2 regions of the Sorangium sp. So ce834 genome follow, and region 2 is predicted to be linked to the other one. Evidence: riboswitches for the same ligand, from Rfam matches in the RefSeq annotation. Region 2 holds a riboswitch; the other holds the start of a gene.

Region 1 (7,005 bases), 4.5 Mb from region 2:
GCCTCGCGGCGGCTGGAGATCGCCTGAGCCGCGCTGCGGGCCACGCCCCTCCGCGATGGCGCTCGGCGGCGGTCACGCCCCCGCCGTGACGAACTCGACCAGATCGTTCAGGCTCGCTCCCGCGGCGTCGGCGCTCACGCCCAGCTCCTCGGCCGGCAGGCTCAGGCGGTTGACCCAGAACGTTGGATAGCCGAACCAGCGGGCGCCCGCGGCGTCCCAGCCGGCGAACGGGACGAACAGGATCTCCTCGCGCTCGAGGCCGAGCGCGTCGAGCGCCATCCGGTACGCGCGCGGATCCGGCTTGTAGGTCCTCGCCAGGTCGGTGCTGAGCACGCGATCGAACAGGCCTCCCAGGCCGGAGCGCTCGATCGCGGCGCCGAGCATCCTCGGCGTGAAGTTGGACAGGAACGAGAGCCGGAGGCCCGCGCGCCTCAGCGATGCGAGCGCGGGGAGCGCGTCCGGCCACGCCTCGAGCTCGAGGTACGCCCCGAGGAGCCGCGCCCGCCTCGCCTCGCCGAGATCGAGCCGCAGCGCCCGCTCGGCGAACGCCAGCGCGTCCGCCGTCACCTGCCAGAAATCGGCGTACTCGCGGGCCGCGACCCGGAGCCACGTGTACTCGAATTGACGGGTGCGCCAGGCCTCGCTCAGCAAGGCGCCCTTGCCTGGACAGAGCTCCTCCGCCAGCGCGGCGATCGGCCGCGGATCGAAGATCGGAAAGGCGTCGAAGGCGAGGGCCTTGATCTTCCGGCCCGCCGCCGGCCCGCGCTCCGCGGCGCACGAGGCGGTCACGGCCAGCGGGGCCGAGCCCAGGAGGCCTGTCGCGGCCGTCCCGGCCACGCGGTGGAGAAACGTACGACGACTCGAATGCATGGTGGCCTCGATCGGGTCATCCGACATGAAATGGGTGAGACCGCGCGGACGTGCGAGGCGCGCGGACGCGCGAGATGCGCGCGGCGTCACGCAACACGCAAAAGAGCTCACGCAGAGAGAGCGCGAGCGCTGCGCCAGAGACGAGCGCGCGAATGCGTGGAGAGAGCATGCACCCTCCGCCGTTGCCCGCACATCCGCCATCGCCGTATACTCGCCATGCATCTGTGCATGGCGCGGGGCGCTCTCGCGCAGCAGCGCCCCGCGCGAAGACCATGCTCGACTGGGACGATCTGCGCTATTTCCTCGCCGTCGCCCGGCACGGCAACCTCTCGGCCGCCGCGCGCGCGCTGAAGGTCACCCAGCCGACCGTGGGGCGGCGCGTCGACGCGTTCGAGCGGCGCCTCGGGGCGAAGCTCTTCCGGCGCTCGCCGTCGGGGTTCGCGCTCTCGGCCGCGGGCGAGAGCGTGCTCGGCCACGCCGAGCGCATGGAGCAGGGCGCGCTCGCCGCCGAGCGCGCCGCCGCCGGACGCGACGCCGGCCTGACCGGCCACCTCCGCGTCACCGCGTCCGAGTGGCTCGCCGCCCGCGTCCTCGGGCCGCTGCTCGCCCCGTTCCTCGCGCGTCACCCCGGCATCTCCGTCGAGCTCGTCGCGGATGCGCGCTGGCTGAGCCTCCCGCGGCGGGAGGCGGACATCGCCTTTCGCCCCGCCGCGTTCGAGCACCGTGAGGTCTTCCAGCGCGAGGTCGCGCGCATCGGGTTCGGCCTCTACGCGTCGGAGGCCTACCTCGCCGAGCGCGGCCTGCCGGACTTCGACCGGCAGTGCGCGGGCCACGCCCTCGTCACGATGAGCGACGAGCCGCCGGCGGTCGCCGACCTCGCGTGGCTGCGCGCCGTCGCCGCGAAGGCCCGCGTCGCCGCCCGCACGAACGGCCGCGAGGCCCAGGCGACGATGGGGGCCGCCGGGGTCGGGCTCGTGTGCCTGCCGCGCTACCTGGGCGACGCGATGCCGGGCCTGCGCCTGCTCTCGCCGCCGTCGCCGCCGCCCGAGCGCACGCTGTGGCTCGGGGTGCACCGCGACACGCGCGCGGTGCCGCGCGTGAAGGCGCTCGTCGCGTTCGTCACCGACGCCCTCGGGCCGCTGCGAGGCGCCCTCCGGCCGGGCGCGCGGCCGCGCCAGGGCCGGTGACGTCGCCCGCCGTTACCGGCCCTGGCTGAGCTGGCAGGCCCGTTGATCTTCGTAAAACGGCGCGCAGTCCACCTGGACGAAGTCGGCGTCGCACGCCGGGTCGCTGGAGGCCATGCACGCGAACAGCGGATCGAGCCACGCCGAGATCTGCTCGCAGCGCGTGACCGACGGGATCTGGACGATCCCGCCCATGCAGTCGAAGAACGGCGCGGTCAGGTCGTTGCAAGGGCGCGGCACCGAGAGCAGCTCGGCGCAGGCGGCGCGACAGCCGGGGTCCGGGCAGGCGGTGCCGTCGAACAGGGCGCAGAAGAAATCGCACGAGGCCCGCGCTCCGCCGCCCGAGCCCGCCGCGCTGGAGCTCGCCGACTGCGGGCCCGCGCCGACGCTCGTGCGCCCGCTCGACGTCGCGCTGGCGCCGGCGCCCCCGGAGCCGTCGTCGCCCCCCGGGGAGCCGTCGACCACGACGCTCCCGCCGCAGGCGCTCGCCCCCGCGAGGGCGACGAGCGAAGCGAGGAGCGCTGGAAGCAGCGTCGTTCTCATGCCGGGGAGTCTACACCGGTCCACACCGGCGCGGGCAGGGGAGGGGGCGCTCGCCGGGCGCCCCCGCCGCTCACTCCACGGCCTGCGCCTGCTCGATCGCGTCCTCGCGGCGCTCTCGGCGGTTGCACGCGAGCACCTTCTTGCGGACGCGCACCGCGTCGGGCGTGACCTCGACGAGCTCGTCGCCGTCGATCCACTCCATCGCCGTCTCGATCGTGAGCAGCCGCGGGCTGGCCAGGAGGACGTTCTCGTCCTTGCCGTGGTTGCGCACGTTCGACAGCTTCTTCTCCTTGATCACGTTGACGTCGGTGTCGTTCGGCCGGTTGTGCTCGCCGACGATCATCCCCTCGTAGACCTCGACGCCGGGGACGATGAAGAACGTCCCGCGCGGCTGGAGGTGGTGCAGCGCGTACGGGGTCGCCACGCCGGCGCGATCGGCGACGATAGCGCCGGTCGGGCGGCGCATCATCGGGCCGCCCCAGGGCGCCCAGCCGTCGAACATCGTGTTGAGCAGGCCCGTCCCGCGCGTCGCCGTCAGGAACTCGCCCCGGAAGCCGATGAGCCCGCGCGATGGCACCCGGAACTCGAGGCGGGCGCGCCCGAAGCCGGGGTTCGTCATCTTCACCATCCGGCCGCGCCGGGTGCTGAGGCGCTCGGTCACCACGCCGACGTAGGTGTCGGGCACGTCCACGACCACGAGCTCGACCGGCTCCATCACCTCGCTGTTGATCTCGCGCGTCACGACCTCGGGGTTCGAGAGCTGCATCTCGTAGCCCTCGCGCCGCATCGTCTCCACGAGGATCGCGAGCTGGAGCTCGCCGCGGCCGAGCACCACGAACGTGTCGGGCACCTCGGTCGGCTCCACCCGGATCGCGAGGTTCTTCATCGCCTCGCGCTCGAGCCGCTCCTTCAGGTGACGGCTCGTCAGGAACTTCGACTGCTTGCTCTTGCCGGCGAAGGTCGACGTGTTGACGCCGATCTTCATCTTGATGGTCGGCTCCTCGACCACGATCCGCGGCAGCGACTCGGGGGTCGCCGGGTCCGCGATCGTGTCGCCGATGGTGACCGAGTCGAGCCCCGCGATGGCGACCACCTCGCCCGCGGCGGCGCTCTCGACCGCGACCCGCTTCAGCCCCTCGTAGGCGTAGAGCATCTTCACGTAGCCGCGCGACTGCCCGCCCTCGCCGAGGAGCGCGACGTCGGCGCCGGACCGGGCGGTGCCCCGGACCACGCGGCCGACCGCGAGCCGGCCCACGTAGTCGTCGTGGGTCGTGTTGCAGACGATGACCTGGAGCGGCCCGTCGGGGTCGCCGGAGGGGCCGGGCACCCGCTCGAGGATGGTCTCGAAGAGCGGCTCCAGGTCCTTGGCCTCGTGCTCGAGCTCGCGCTTCGCCTGGCCGAGCTTCCCGATCGCGTAGAGCGTCGCGAAGTCCATCTGCCCGTCGCTCGCCTCGAGATCGCAGAAGAGGTCGAACACCTCGGAGAGCACCTCGTGGGCGCGCGCGTCGCTCCGGTCGATCTTGTTGATGACCACGATGACCGGGAAGCCGCGCTGGAGGCACTTCGAGAGCACGAACCGCGTCTGCGGCAGCGGGCCCTCGGCGGCGTCGACGAGGAGCAGCGCCCCGTCGGCCATCATCAGGGTGCGCTCGACCTCGCCGCCGAAGTCGGAGTGGCCGGGCGTGTCGACGATGTTGATCTTGACCCCGCGGTACCGGATGCTCGTGTTCTTCGCGAGGATGGTGATGCCGCGCTCCCGCTCGAGATCGTTCGAGTCCATGACGCGCTCGGCCACGACCTCGTTTTCTCGGAAGGCGCCCGCCTGGCGGAGCATGTGGTCGACGAGCGTGGTCTTCCCGTGGTCGACGTGGGCGACGATGGCGATGTTGCGGAGGTCGTTACGCGGCATATACGGCGGCGGCCGTGTAGCACGCGACCCACGGAGGAGCGAGCCCATCCTCGCCAGAGCCCGAACGTTCGGCCGGCGCGCGGACGTCGCGCGGCGAGCGCTCACGTTCAGGTGGCGCGCGCGAGGCGGGCGCGAGCCGCGCGGGCAGGAAGCCCGCGCGAGGCGGGCGCATGGCGAGGGACGCGCGTGGAGCGGGCGAGGTGAGCGGGAGCGATTGACAGCCGGAGGTGCATCCTCCTAGGGTGCGCGCCGCGCTGGTGCCTGGGCGCTCGCTCAGGCTGAATAGGGAACCCGGTGAGATTCCGGGGCTGCCCCGCAGCGGTAAGCGAGAACGACCTCCACCCCACGCACTGGCCCGATGAGGGCTGGGAAGCGGTGGACAGTAGGAAGCCGGCCCGGCCGGAGCGCTCGCGAGCCCGAAGACCTGCCCGCGCCCGGCGACGGGGACACATCCGACGCCGGTTCGACCTGGGAGCCTCGAGGGAGGCGGTGAGGTCCGAGCCGGTGCAGCCCTGCGCACGTCCCGGATCCCGAGCCGCCCCCTGCGTTGCCTTCCGGTCGCCCGCGGGGGCGAGAGGTCGGTCCAGGGCATCGCGCCGTGGGCGACCTTTTCCTCCTCCCGGAGCTCGATGCGAGCGGCCCGGCGCCGCTCCGCGCGATTGCGCGAAGGAGGACATGAATGCTGCGCGAGAACGTCACGAAGGGCCACGGACACCGTCATCGACTCCATCGGATCGCCGCGCTGGCGATCTCGCTGTTCGCCGCGCCGCCAGCGCGCGCCCAGGAAGAGCCCATCGAGGTCACGGTGCACGCGGAGAAGCCGGGCAGCGAGGCCGCCTCGCGCGTCTCGGTCGGGCACCGCGAGCTCGAGCTCAGGCCGCGGCTCCGGCCGGGCGACATCCTCGAGTCGGTCCCCGGGCTCTTCGCCGTGCAGCACGCCGGCGGCGGCAAGGCGAACCAGTACTTCCTGCGCGGCTTCGACGCCGACCACGGGACCGACGTCGCGTTCTTCGTCGACGGGGTGCCCGTCAACCTGGTCAGCCACGGCCACGGGCACGGCTTCACCGACCTCTACTTCATGATCCCGGAGCTCGTGATCGGGCTCGACGGCTACAAGGGGCCCTATTACGCGAGCATCGGCGATTTCGGCACGGCGGGCGCCGTCAACCTCCGCTTCGCCGAGAAGCTCGACGAGAGCACCGCGCAGCTCAGCGTGGGGCAGTACGGCATCCTGCGCGGCCTCGTGATCGCCTCGCCGGAGCTCGGCGACGAATGGCGCGCGGTGGCCGCGGCGGAGGTCTACCGGAACGACGGGCCGTTCCAGAGCCCGGAGCGGCTCAAGCGCTTCAACGTCTACCTGAGGGCGACGCGCGACCTCGGCAGCACCGGCAAGGTCCAGGCGACGTGGATGTCCTACGGCTCGACCTGGCACGGCTCCGGCCAGATCCCGGCGCGCGCCGTGTGCGGGGAGGGGGAGCAGGGCGGTCTGAACCCGCCGCCCTCCGCCTTCGGGCAGCCGTGCATCGATCACTTCGGCGCCGTCGATCCGACCGAGGGCGGGTCGACCGCGCGGCACATGGCGTCGGTCTCCACCTCGACCGCGTGGCGGGACGCCGACCTGAGCGCGATGGCTTACTTCCTCCGCTATCGCTTCACGCTGTACTCGAATTTCACGTTCTTCGCCGAGGATCCGGCCCACGGCGATCAGATCGAGCAGAACGACGACCGCACGGTGCTGGGCGCCGACTTCCGGTTCCGCAAGCAGATCGAGCACCGCGGGGCGAGGTTCACGACCTCGCTCGGCGCGCAGATCCGCGCCGACGCGATCGACAAGTCGCTCCACCACGACGAGGCGCGCGAGCGGCTCGAGGAGCGGGATCGGACCCACGTCGACGAGGGCCAGATCGGCGTGTACGTCGAGCAGGACGCCCGGCTCCGGCGCTGGCTCCGCCTCGTGCTCGGCGTGCGCGGGCAGTGGATCGACGTCAACGTGGACGACCTGCGCGAGGACCTCGAGGGGACGGGGAACCGGTCGAGCGGCGCGCGGGGGCAGATGCAGCTGCTCCCGAAGCTCTCGGCGATCGTCTCGCCGGTTGGCGGGCTCGATCTCTTCGCCCACTACGGGCGCGGCTTCCACTCGAACGACGCCCGGGGCGCGGTGCTGGGCCAGGGGGCGGCGACGCTGATCACCCCGGCGAAGGGCTACGAGGTCGGCGCGAGGGTCGCGCCCGTGCGCGGCCTCTCGCTCAGCGCGGCCGGGTTCCTGCTCGACCTCGACTCCGAGCTGGTCTGGAGCGGCGACGCCGGCGTGACCGAGGCGTCGGGGGAGACGCGGCGTTATGGAATCGAGATCGGCGCGCGCTACCGGCTCGGGAGCTGGCTCTTCGCCGACGTGGACGCGACCTTCACCCGCGCGCGCTTCCGCGCGAACGCCGGCAACGGGAGCGCGGTCGCGCTCGCGCCGACCCGGACGCTGACCGCGGGCATCGGCGTGCGCAG
Region 2 (7,005 bases):
ACCTTCCGCAGCGTCTGGAGCGAAGCCGGCGGCTGGGGTCTGAGCGCGTCGGCCGCGGCGCTCAGCGGCCCGGCGCTCTGGATCGCCTTCGGCACGATGAGGTGCGCGGGCGAGGTGCTGTTGAACGGCACCGCGCCGACCGCCATGGGGACGCCGTGGCCGGCCCGCCCCTGCGCCGCGAGCACCCGGGTGATGCGGTCCGAGAGGCGCTCGCCGCGGTCGGTGCCGATCGTCTCGAGGATCATGTCGTGCACGCCCTGCGCGAGGAGCGTGCGTGTCGGCGACGCGAAGAAGAACGCCGACTCGGGGGTGTATTGCTTGAGGATCTGCCCGGCGTTCAACGAGGGATGAGCGACGGCAGCCGGCATCGATATGGAATTCATCGAACACTCCTTGAAAGGTGTGGAATCGCGGGGCGCCCGCGGCGCGGCGCTCGGGCCGGAGCGCGGCGATGTCACCGCGCGGCGGCGGCGGCGCTTCCGGCGCTGACGCGGGAGCGCGCGATCGCCGCCGCGCCGCCGCGGGCCGCGCGCTCGGGACCCGGCGCGCCGCGGGTCTCATGGGACGGACGTGCAGCGCGACGCCGCATCGGGGCGCGCCGGCAAAGGCTCGGCCGCCGCGCCTCCAGGGCGAGCGCGGAGCGCCGGGGCACGCGCTCCGCCCGCGAGGGCGTCGAGGCGCGGCGTCGGCGCGAACGTCGAAATGGGCACGTCGTCACATCCAGCTCCGATGGGCTTCGAGAGCCGCGTGGGCTCGGTTCATCGGGCTCTGGACGTGGAGTCGCTGGCCGCTACAGAAACCTGATAAGGAAAATCAGTTTCAACTAATCCATGACATGTTCAATACGAACTGTCAAGGTTTCCTGCGCCGGTCACCGAAGGGGGCTCGCGAGCGAGCCCCGGGAACGAGCCGCGCCGGCTCAGCGCTTCTCGCATTGACATTCCACGCGAGGTGTGAAACGAGTCGCCGCGCCATCGGTGCTCGCCAGGCCATCGCCCGGCGAGCTGAAAAGGGAACCCGGTGAGAATCCGGGGCTGCCCCCGCAGCGGTGAACGGGAACGACCATCACCATCGAGCACTGGGCCGCGCTTGAGCGGCCTGGGAAGCGGTGATCAGTAGGAGAGCGGCCGGCGACGGCCGCAGCGCCCGTGAGTCCGAAGACCTGCCGAAGGTGCGCGCGCCGGCGATCCGGCGCGCGCTGACCTGAGCCTTCGAGGGGAAGGCGCGCAGGCTCTGGATCACCTCGCTCACGCGCGGTGCCGCAGCCCGTCCCGCGGTCCCTCCGATTCGGCTCTCAGCTCACCCGAGCAGTGCTGGGTCGACGCGGGCAGGCGGGCGTGAATGGATCAATCCCTTGAGCGTGTGAGGCGCCGCCGGCGGAGCGACGGCGCGGGGTTCTGGCTCGTGCTCGCCGCCGGCAGCGCCGTGGCGCCGGCAGCCGTCGCGGAAGAGCTGCGCGGGGCAGGGGCCGAGCTGGGCGGCGATCGCGCGGCCGCCGCGACAGCCCCCCTGGAGGTGCGCGTCGAGGGGGATCGCGTGCGCGCGCCCGCCCCGCCCAAGGACAGGTCCGTCGCCGGGTCCGTGCTGGGCCGCGACCGCCTGGCCGGCGCGGGGCTCGAGGCCGCGGACGTGCTCCGCACGCAGCCGGGCGTCCAGGTCACCGAGTCCGGCGGCTTCGGCGGACCGGCGACCGCCGCGATCCGAGGCGCGACGGCCGCGCAGACGCCGGTGTACCTCGCCGGCGTCCGCCTGAACGACGACGTCGCCGGGACCGCGGATCTCTCGCTCGTGCCCCTGTGGCTCGTCGAGCGCGTCGAGATCTACCGCGGCAACGCTCCGATCGAGGCCGACCGCCTCGGGCCTGGCGGCGCGATCTTCTTCGAGCCTCGACGGCCCTCCCGGACCACGGCCGGCGTGGGCGCCACGGCAGGCTCGTTCGGCGCGAGGCGCGGGTGGGCGTTCGCCGGCGTCAGCGCGGGCCCGGTGACCTCGATCTTCGGGGTGAGCGCGGAGGCCGCGGCGAACCGCTACGCGTTCGTCGACGATCGCGGGACGCTCTTCGACGCGAGCGACGACACCGTCCAGCGCCGGCAGAACGCCGACACGCGCACGATCGACGCCTGGGCGCTCGCGCGCGTCGATCTCGGCCGCGGCGCGACCGTGGACGTGATCGCGAACGGCACGGGCCGCGAGCAGGGCGTGCCGCGGCTCGCGCTCTTGCCGTCACGGGAGGCGCGCGGGGAATTCCGGCGCGCGCTCGCGTCCGTCGTGGCGCGGGTTCCGTTCGGCGACGAGGCGCAGCACACGCTCGAGGCGCGCACCTCGTTCATCGAGGCGCGATCCGAGTTCCACGACCCCCTCCTCGAGCTCGCGCTCTTCACGCGCGAGCTCCGCCTCGCCGGCCGCCGCCTGGAGCAGACGCTGGGCGCGACGCTCCATCTCTCCGACCGCCTGAGGGTGCGGCCCATGCTCTCCGTCGCGCGGGAGGGGATCTCGCGCGCGCCGGACGACATCCCGCTCGCGCGCGCGCGGCGCTCGTTCGCGCGCGGCGCCGTCAGCGCGGAGCTGCGCCTCGGCGAAGGGCTCGCGCTGCACGCCCTCGCGAGCGGGGAGTGCCACGCCACCGGCGTGGACCCGGAGCGCCCTTGCGACGCGCTCGCGCCGACCGGACGCGTCGGCGTGGAGGTAGGGAGCGATCGACTCCGGGTCCTCGCGACCGTGGGCCGCTACCTCCGCGTCCCGACGCTCGGCGAGGTGTACGGCATCTCCGGCGTCGTCCACGGCAACGCCGAGCTCGAGCCGGAGGCCGGCGTCACGGCCGAAGCCGGCCTCCGGGCGCAGACGCGGCCCGGCGCGGTGCTGCGCGGCGCCTACCTCGACGCGTTCGTGTTCGGGCGCGCGACCTCCGGGCTCATCGCGTACGCGCGCGCCGGCCAGGGCTACGTGGCCCCGTACAACGTCGGGCGCGCCCGCGTGCTCGGCGCCGAGCTCCTGACCGGGGTCGAGGTCACCTCGTTCCTCCGCGCCGAGATCGCGGCGACGCTCCTCGATCCGCGGGACACGACCCCGGAGCGGATGACCACCAACGACGTCCTTCCGTTCCGCGCTCGCCTCGTCGTCGCGCCGCGCCTCCGCGCCGCGTGGAAGCCTCCGGACCGCGGCGTGCTCTCGGGCGCCTCCGGCGAGCTCCGGGCCGTGTACCAGTCGAGCCGGTACGCCGACCCCGCCGGCCTCGGCGTGATCGCGGAGCAGGCGACCGTCGACCTCGAGGCGGAGGCGACGTGGTTCGGAGGTCACCTCGCGACGCGAGCGCGCGTCGCGGATCTCCTGGACGCGCGGCGCACGGACATCGTCGGGTATCCGCTCCCGGGACGGAGCGCGTTTTTCACACTGGAGTCGACATGGTGAACATCCGTCGTTATTGCCTCGCGTTCTCGATCCCGCTCCTCGGCTGCAACGTGGATCCGCCGCCGCCGTCGACGGGCGGTGTTCGAGGCGGCGGCGGGAGCGAGCCGGACACGCCGGGCGCGTGCGAGCGCGGCGTCGTGGTCGTGACGAGCGATTACCAGTCGACGAACATCGCGATCGCGAAGCTCGACGGGACCACGCTCTCGCCCTCCTTCGTGTCGAGCGGCGCAACAAAGCCGGGGCTCAGCCTCGCGCTGTCGGGCGACGTGGACGTGCCGGCCGCGGCGCCGCCGTCCGGCCGCGTCGTCCTGATCGACCGGTATGGAACGAACGTGATCACCTGGATGGATCTCGAGACCGCCGAGGTCATCGCGCAGCTCCCGGTCGGGCAAGGGTTCGAGTCGAACCCTCACGACTACATCGAGGTGGGCGAGGATCGCGCGTTCGTCTCGCGCTTCGGGAGCAACCCGATCCCCGGCGGCGAGCCCTTCGACGAGGGCGGCGATCTCCTCATCCTCGACACGAAGAAGCACGCCATCGAGGGGCGCATCGCCCTTCCGGAGGAGCGAGAGGGGCTCCTGCCGCGCCCGTCGGGGATGACGCGCGTCGGCGACGACGTGGTCGTGTCGCTCGGTCGGCTCGCAGCCGACTTCTCGGACGAGGGTGAAGGGCGCTTCGTGGGCGTCTCGCCGGCGGAGAACGCCGTCGCGTGGACGGTGGACATCGAGGGGCTCCACGGCTGCGGACGTGTCGCCGTGTCGCCCTCGGGCGAGCGGCTGGCCGTCGCCTGCTCGAGCCGCTTCGACGCGGACGCGATGAAGTTCGATCCGGCGACGAGCGACATCGTGATCTACGACGCGCGCTCCACCCCTCCCAGGGAGATCGAGCGGCTCGGCGTGGCCAGGGAGCTCGACGCCGGGATCCAGCCCTCGCTCGCCTTCGCGTCCGAGGACGTCCTCCTCGCGAAGACCTACGGGGGCAACGCGTCCGCCGGCGACAGCGTCTTCTCCGTGACCATCGGCACGGGCGACGTGACGCCGCTCGGCGAGGCGAGCCAGCCCTTCGTCTTCGGCGGCGTGCGCTGCTCGCCTGGTTGCGGCGATGTCTGCCTGCTGAGCGACGCGGAGAGGAACAAGCTCCGGCGCTGGAAGGTGACGGCGAACGGAGCGCTCGAAGCGCTGGAGGACGTGAGCGTCGACACCCAGATCGGGCTCCCGCCGCGATCCATCGGCGGACTCTGATGCGGCGCCCCAGCGGCGGAGGACGGGTGAGATGACCATGCAAGGAATCGGTGCCGAGCACGCCACGAGCGCGCGTGAAGAGCCGGCGGCCTCGCGTCCGGGAGGCCGCGCGCTCGTCGCGTATGCCGTCTTGCTCGTCGTGCTCGCGGCGGTCGCCGCGGCCTCGCTCGCGCTCGGCCCGGCGAGCCTGTCCGACGCGGGCCTCCGGGCGACCCTGCTGACGCTGCGCGCCGCCCGCCTCGGGGCGGCGCTCCTCGTGGGCGCGGCGCTCGCGGTCGGGGGCGTCGTGGTGCAGGGCCTGTTCCGGAACCCGCTCGCGGAGCCGTCGGTCCTCGGCACGACCGCGGGCGCGGCGCTGGGCGGCAAGATCGCCCTCCTCGCCGTGGAGCTCGCCGTCGCCGAGCGCGGGATCCGCGGGCTGCCCCCGGAGATGGTGCTCCCGGCCGGATGCCTCGCCGGGGCGATCGTCGGCCTGGGGCTCGTGCTCGCGCTGGTGCGCGCGCCGGGAGATCTGCTGAGCATCCTCCTCGTCGGCTTCCTCCTCTCCTCGCTGTTCATGAGCCTCGGGAGCCTCGCCACGAGCCTCGCGCAGGAGCGCTGGGAGCTCGGCCGCGCCGTCGTCGCGTTCGCGCTCGGCGGCCTGTCGGGCACGAGCCCCAGGCACGTCGCCCTGGCCGCGCCGCTCGTGCTCGCCGGCGTCGTCGCCGCGTGGTTCTGGGGAAAGCCGCTCGACCTGCTCCTCTCCGGGGAGGAGGAGGCGGCGTCGCTCGGCGTGGACGTGCCCCTCGTGCGCCGCTTCTGCATCCTCTGGATCGCGGTGCTCACCGCCGGCGCCGTCGCGCTCGGGGGCAACGTCGCCTTCGTGGGGCTGCTCGTGCCGCACGCGCTGAGGCCGTTCCTCGGCGTCGACCATCGGCGCCTGATCCCCGTCGCGGCGCTGGGCGGCGCCGTCTTCGTCGCCGCGTGCGATCTCGCCGCGCGCCTCCTGCCCGCGCGCGGCGAGGTGCCGCTCGGCGTCATCACCGGGCTCATCGGCGCGCCGGCCTTCCTGGTGCTGCTCGCGCGCTCGCAGCGGGAGGCCGAGCGTGGCTGAAGCCGTCGGTGTGGCCGGGCTGCGCGTCCGTCGCGGGGGGCGGGTCGTCGTCGACGACGTGTCGTTCACGGCGCCCTTCGGCGGCGTGCTCGCCGTGCTCGGTCCGAACGGGGCGGGCAAATCGTCCCTCCTCAAGGCGCTCGCCGGCGTCGTGCCCTCCGAGGGCGACATCCGGCTCAACGGGCACCGCGCGCGCGAGCTCCGCGCGCCCGAGCGAGCGCGCCTCGCCGCGTACGTCCCGCAGCAGTCCGAGCTCCGCTCGCCGCTCGCGGTCGCGAGCGTCGTGGCGCAGGGCCGCTACGCGCACCACGTCGGGCGCGTGCGCGCCGCCGCGGCCGACGAGGAGGCCGTCGATCGCGCGCTGCGGCTGACGAACACCACGCCGCTCGCCTCCCGCCCGTTCCCCGCGCTCTCGCAGGGCGAGCGGCAGCGCGTGCTGCTCGCGCGGGCGATCGCGACGGAGGCCAGGATTCTCTTGCTCGACGAGCCGACCGCTGCGCTCGACGTCGGGCACGCCCTTCGCCTCTATGCGCTGCTCCGGCGTCTGGCGGCCGACGGCTACTGCATCGTCGTGGTGCTCCACCCCCTCGCCGAGGCGCTCGACTGGACCGACGCCGCGGTGCTCATGGATCGCGGCCGGCTGCGACAGCAGGGCGAGACGCGCGACGTCATCAAGCCCGGCGCCGTGGAGTCGATCTACGACGTGCGGCTCGTTCCAGGCGGCGCGCTCGGCTTCCGCCTGCCCATGGAGCCGGAGGGCCCCGGCCGGGGAGCGCTTCCATGAACGCCCTCGCCTGGATCAACTACGGCGCGCTCGCCGGCGCGCTCGCCCTGTCGGTGGCCGCGGCCGCGCTGCCGCGCTCCTCCGACCAGCGCGCGCCGGCCGGACCGCAGGACACCGCCGCGCGCTCGGTCGAGGCCGCCGTTCCGGGGGCGAACCCGGCGTCGATCGAGGATCATGCGGGGGTCGCCGTCACGCTCCGCGACTTCCGCAGGATCGCGTCGGCCAGCACGGTGGCGGACGCCCTGCTCGTGGAGCTCTGCGAGCCCGACCGCGTGGTCGCGTTCACCGGGTACGGCGCGCGCCGCTCGCCGCGCGGCTACAGGTACGCGGGCAAGGCCCGCGTCGAGGACACCGCCGACATCGAGGCGCTCCTCGCGCTGCAGCCGGATCTCGTCCTCCTCAACGGCTACGGCGACCCGCGCCGGATCGCGCGCCTGCGCGAGGCGGGCCTGACCGTCTACGACCTCGGCCCGATGCGC

The links. Region 2 has a riboswitch for cobalamin ahead of WMF20_RS22625 (TonB-dependent receptor). Riboswitches for the same ligand answer to the same signal wherever they lie in the genome.
Region 1: another riboswitch for cobalamin. It lies ahead of WMF20_RS06505 (TonB-dependent receptor); the one in region 2 lies ahead of WMF20_RS22625 (TonB-dependent receptor).

What each region holds. Positions count from the first base shown of each region.
Region 1 covers NZ_CP150351.1:1,770,527-1,777,531, forward strand. Annotated here, with positions in the region: gene WMF20_RS06480 (DJ-1/PfpI family protein) at 1-27, shown strand, start outside; gene WMF20_RS06485 (haloacid dehalogenase type II) at 73-870, opposite strand; gene WMF20_RS06490 (LysR family transcriptional regulator) at 1,143-2,057, shown strand; gene WMF20_RS06495 (hypothetical protein) at 2,070-2,597, opposite strand; gene typA (translational GTPase TypA) at 2,668-4,554, opposite strand; cobalamin riboswitch at 4,745-4,952, shown strand; gene WMF20_RS06505 (TonB-dependent receptor) at 5,186-7,005, shown strand, end outside.
Region 2 covers NZ_CP150351.1:6,259,909-6,266,913, reverse strand. Annotated here, with positions in the region: gene dhbC (isochorismate synthase DhbC) at 1-383, opposite strand, end outside; cobalamin riboswitch at 959-1,184, shown strand; gene WMF20_RS22625 (TonB-dependent receptor) at 1,342-3,408, shown strand; gene WMF20_RS22620 (YncE family protein) at 3,402-4,649, shown strand; gene WMF20_RS22615 (FecCD family ABC transporter permease) at 4,681-5,742, shown strand; gene WMF20_RS22610 (ABC transporter ATP-binding protein) at 5,735-6,526, shown strand; gene WMF20_RS22605 (ABC transporter substrate-binding protein) at 6,523-7,005, shown strand, end outside.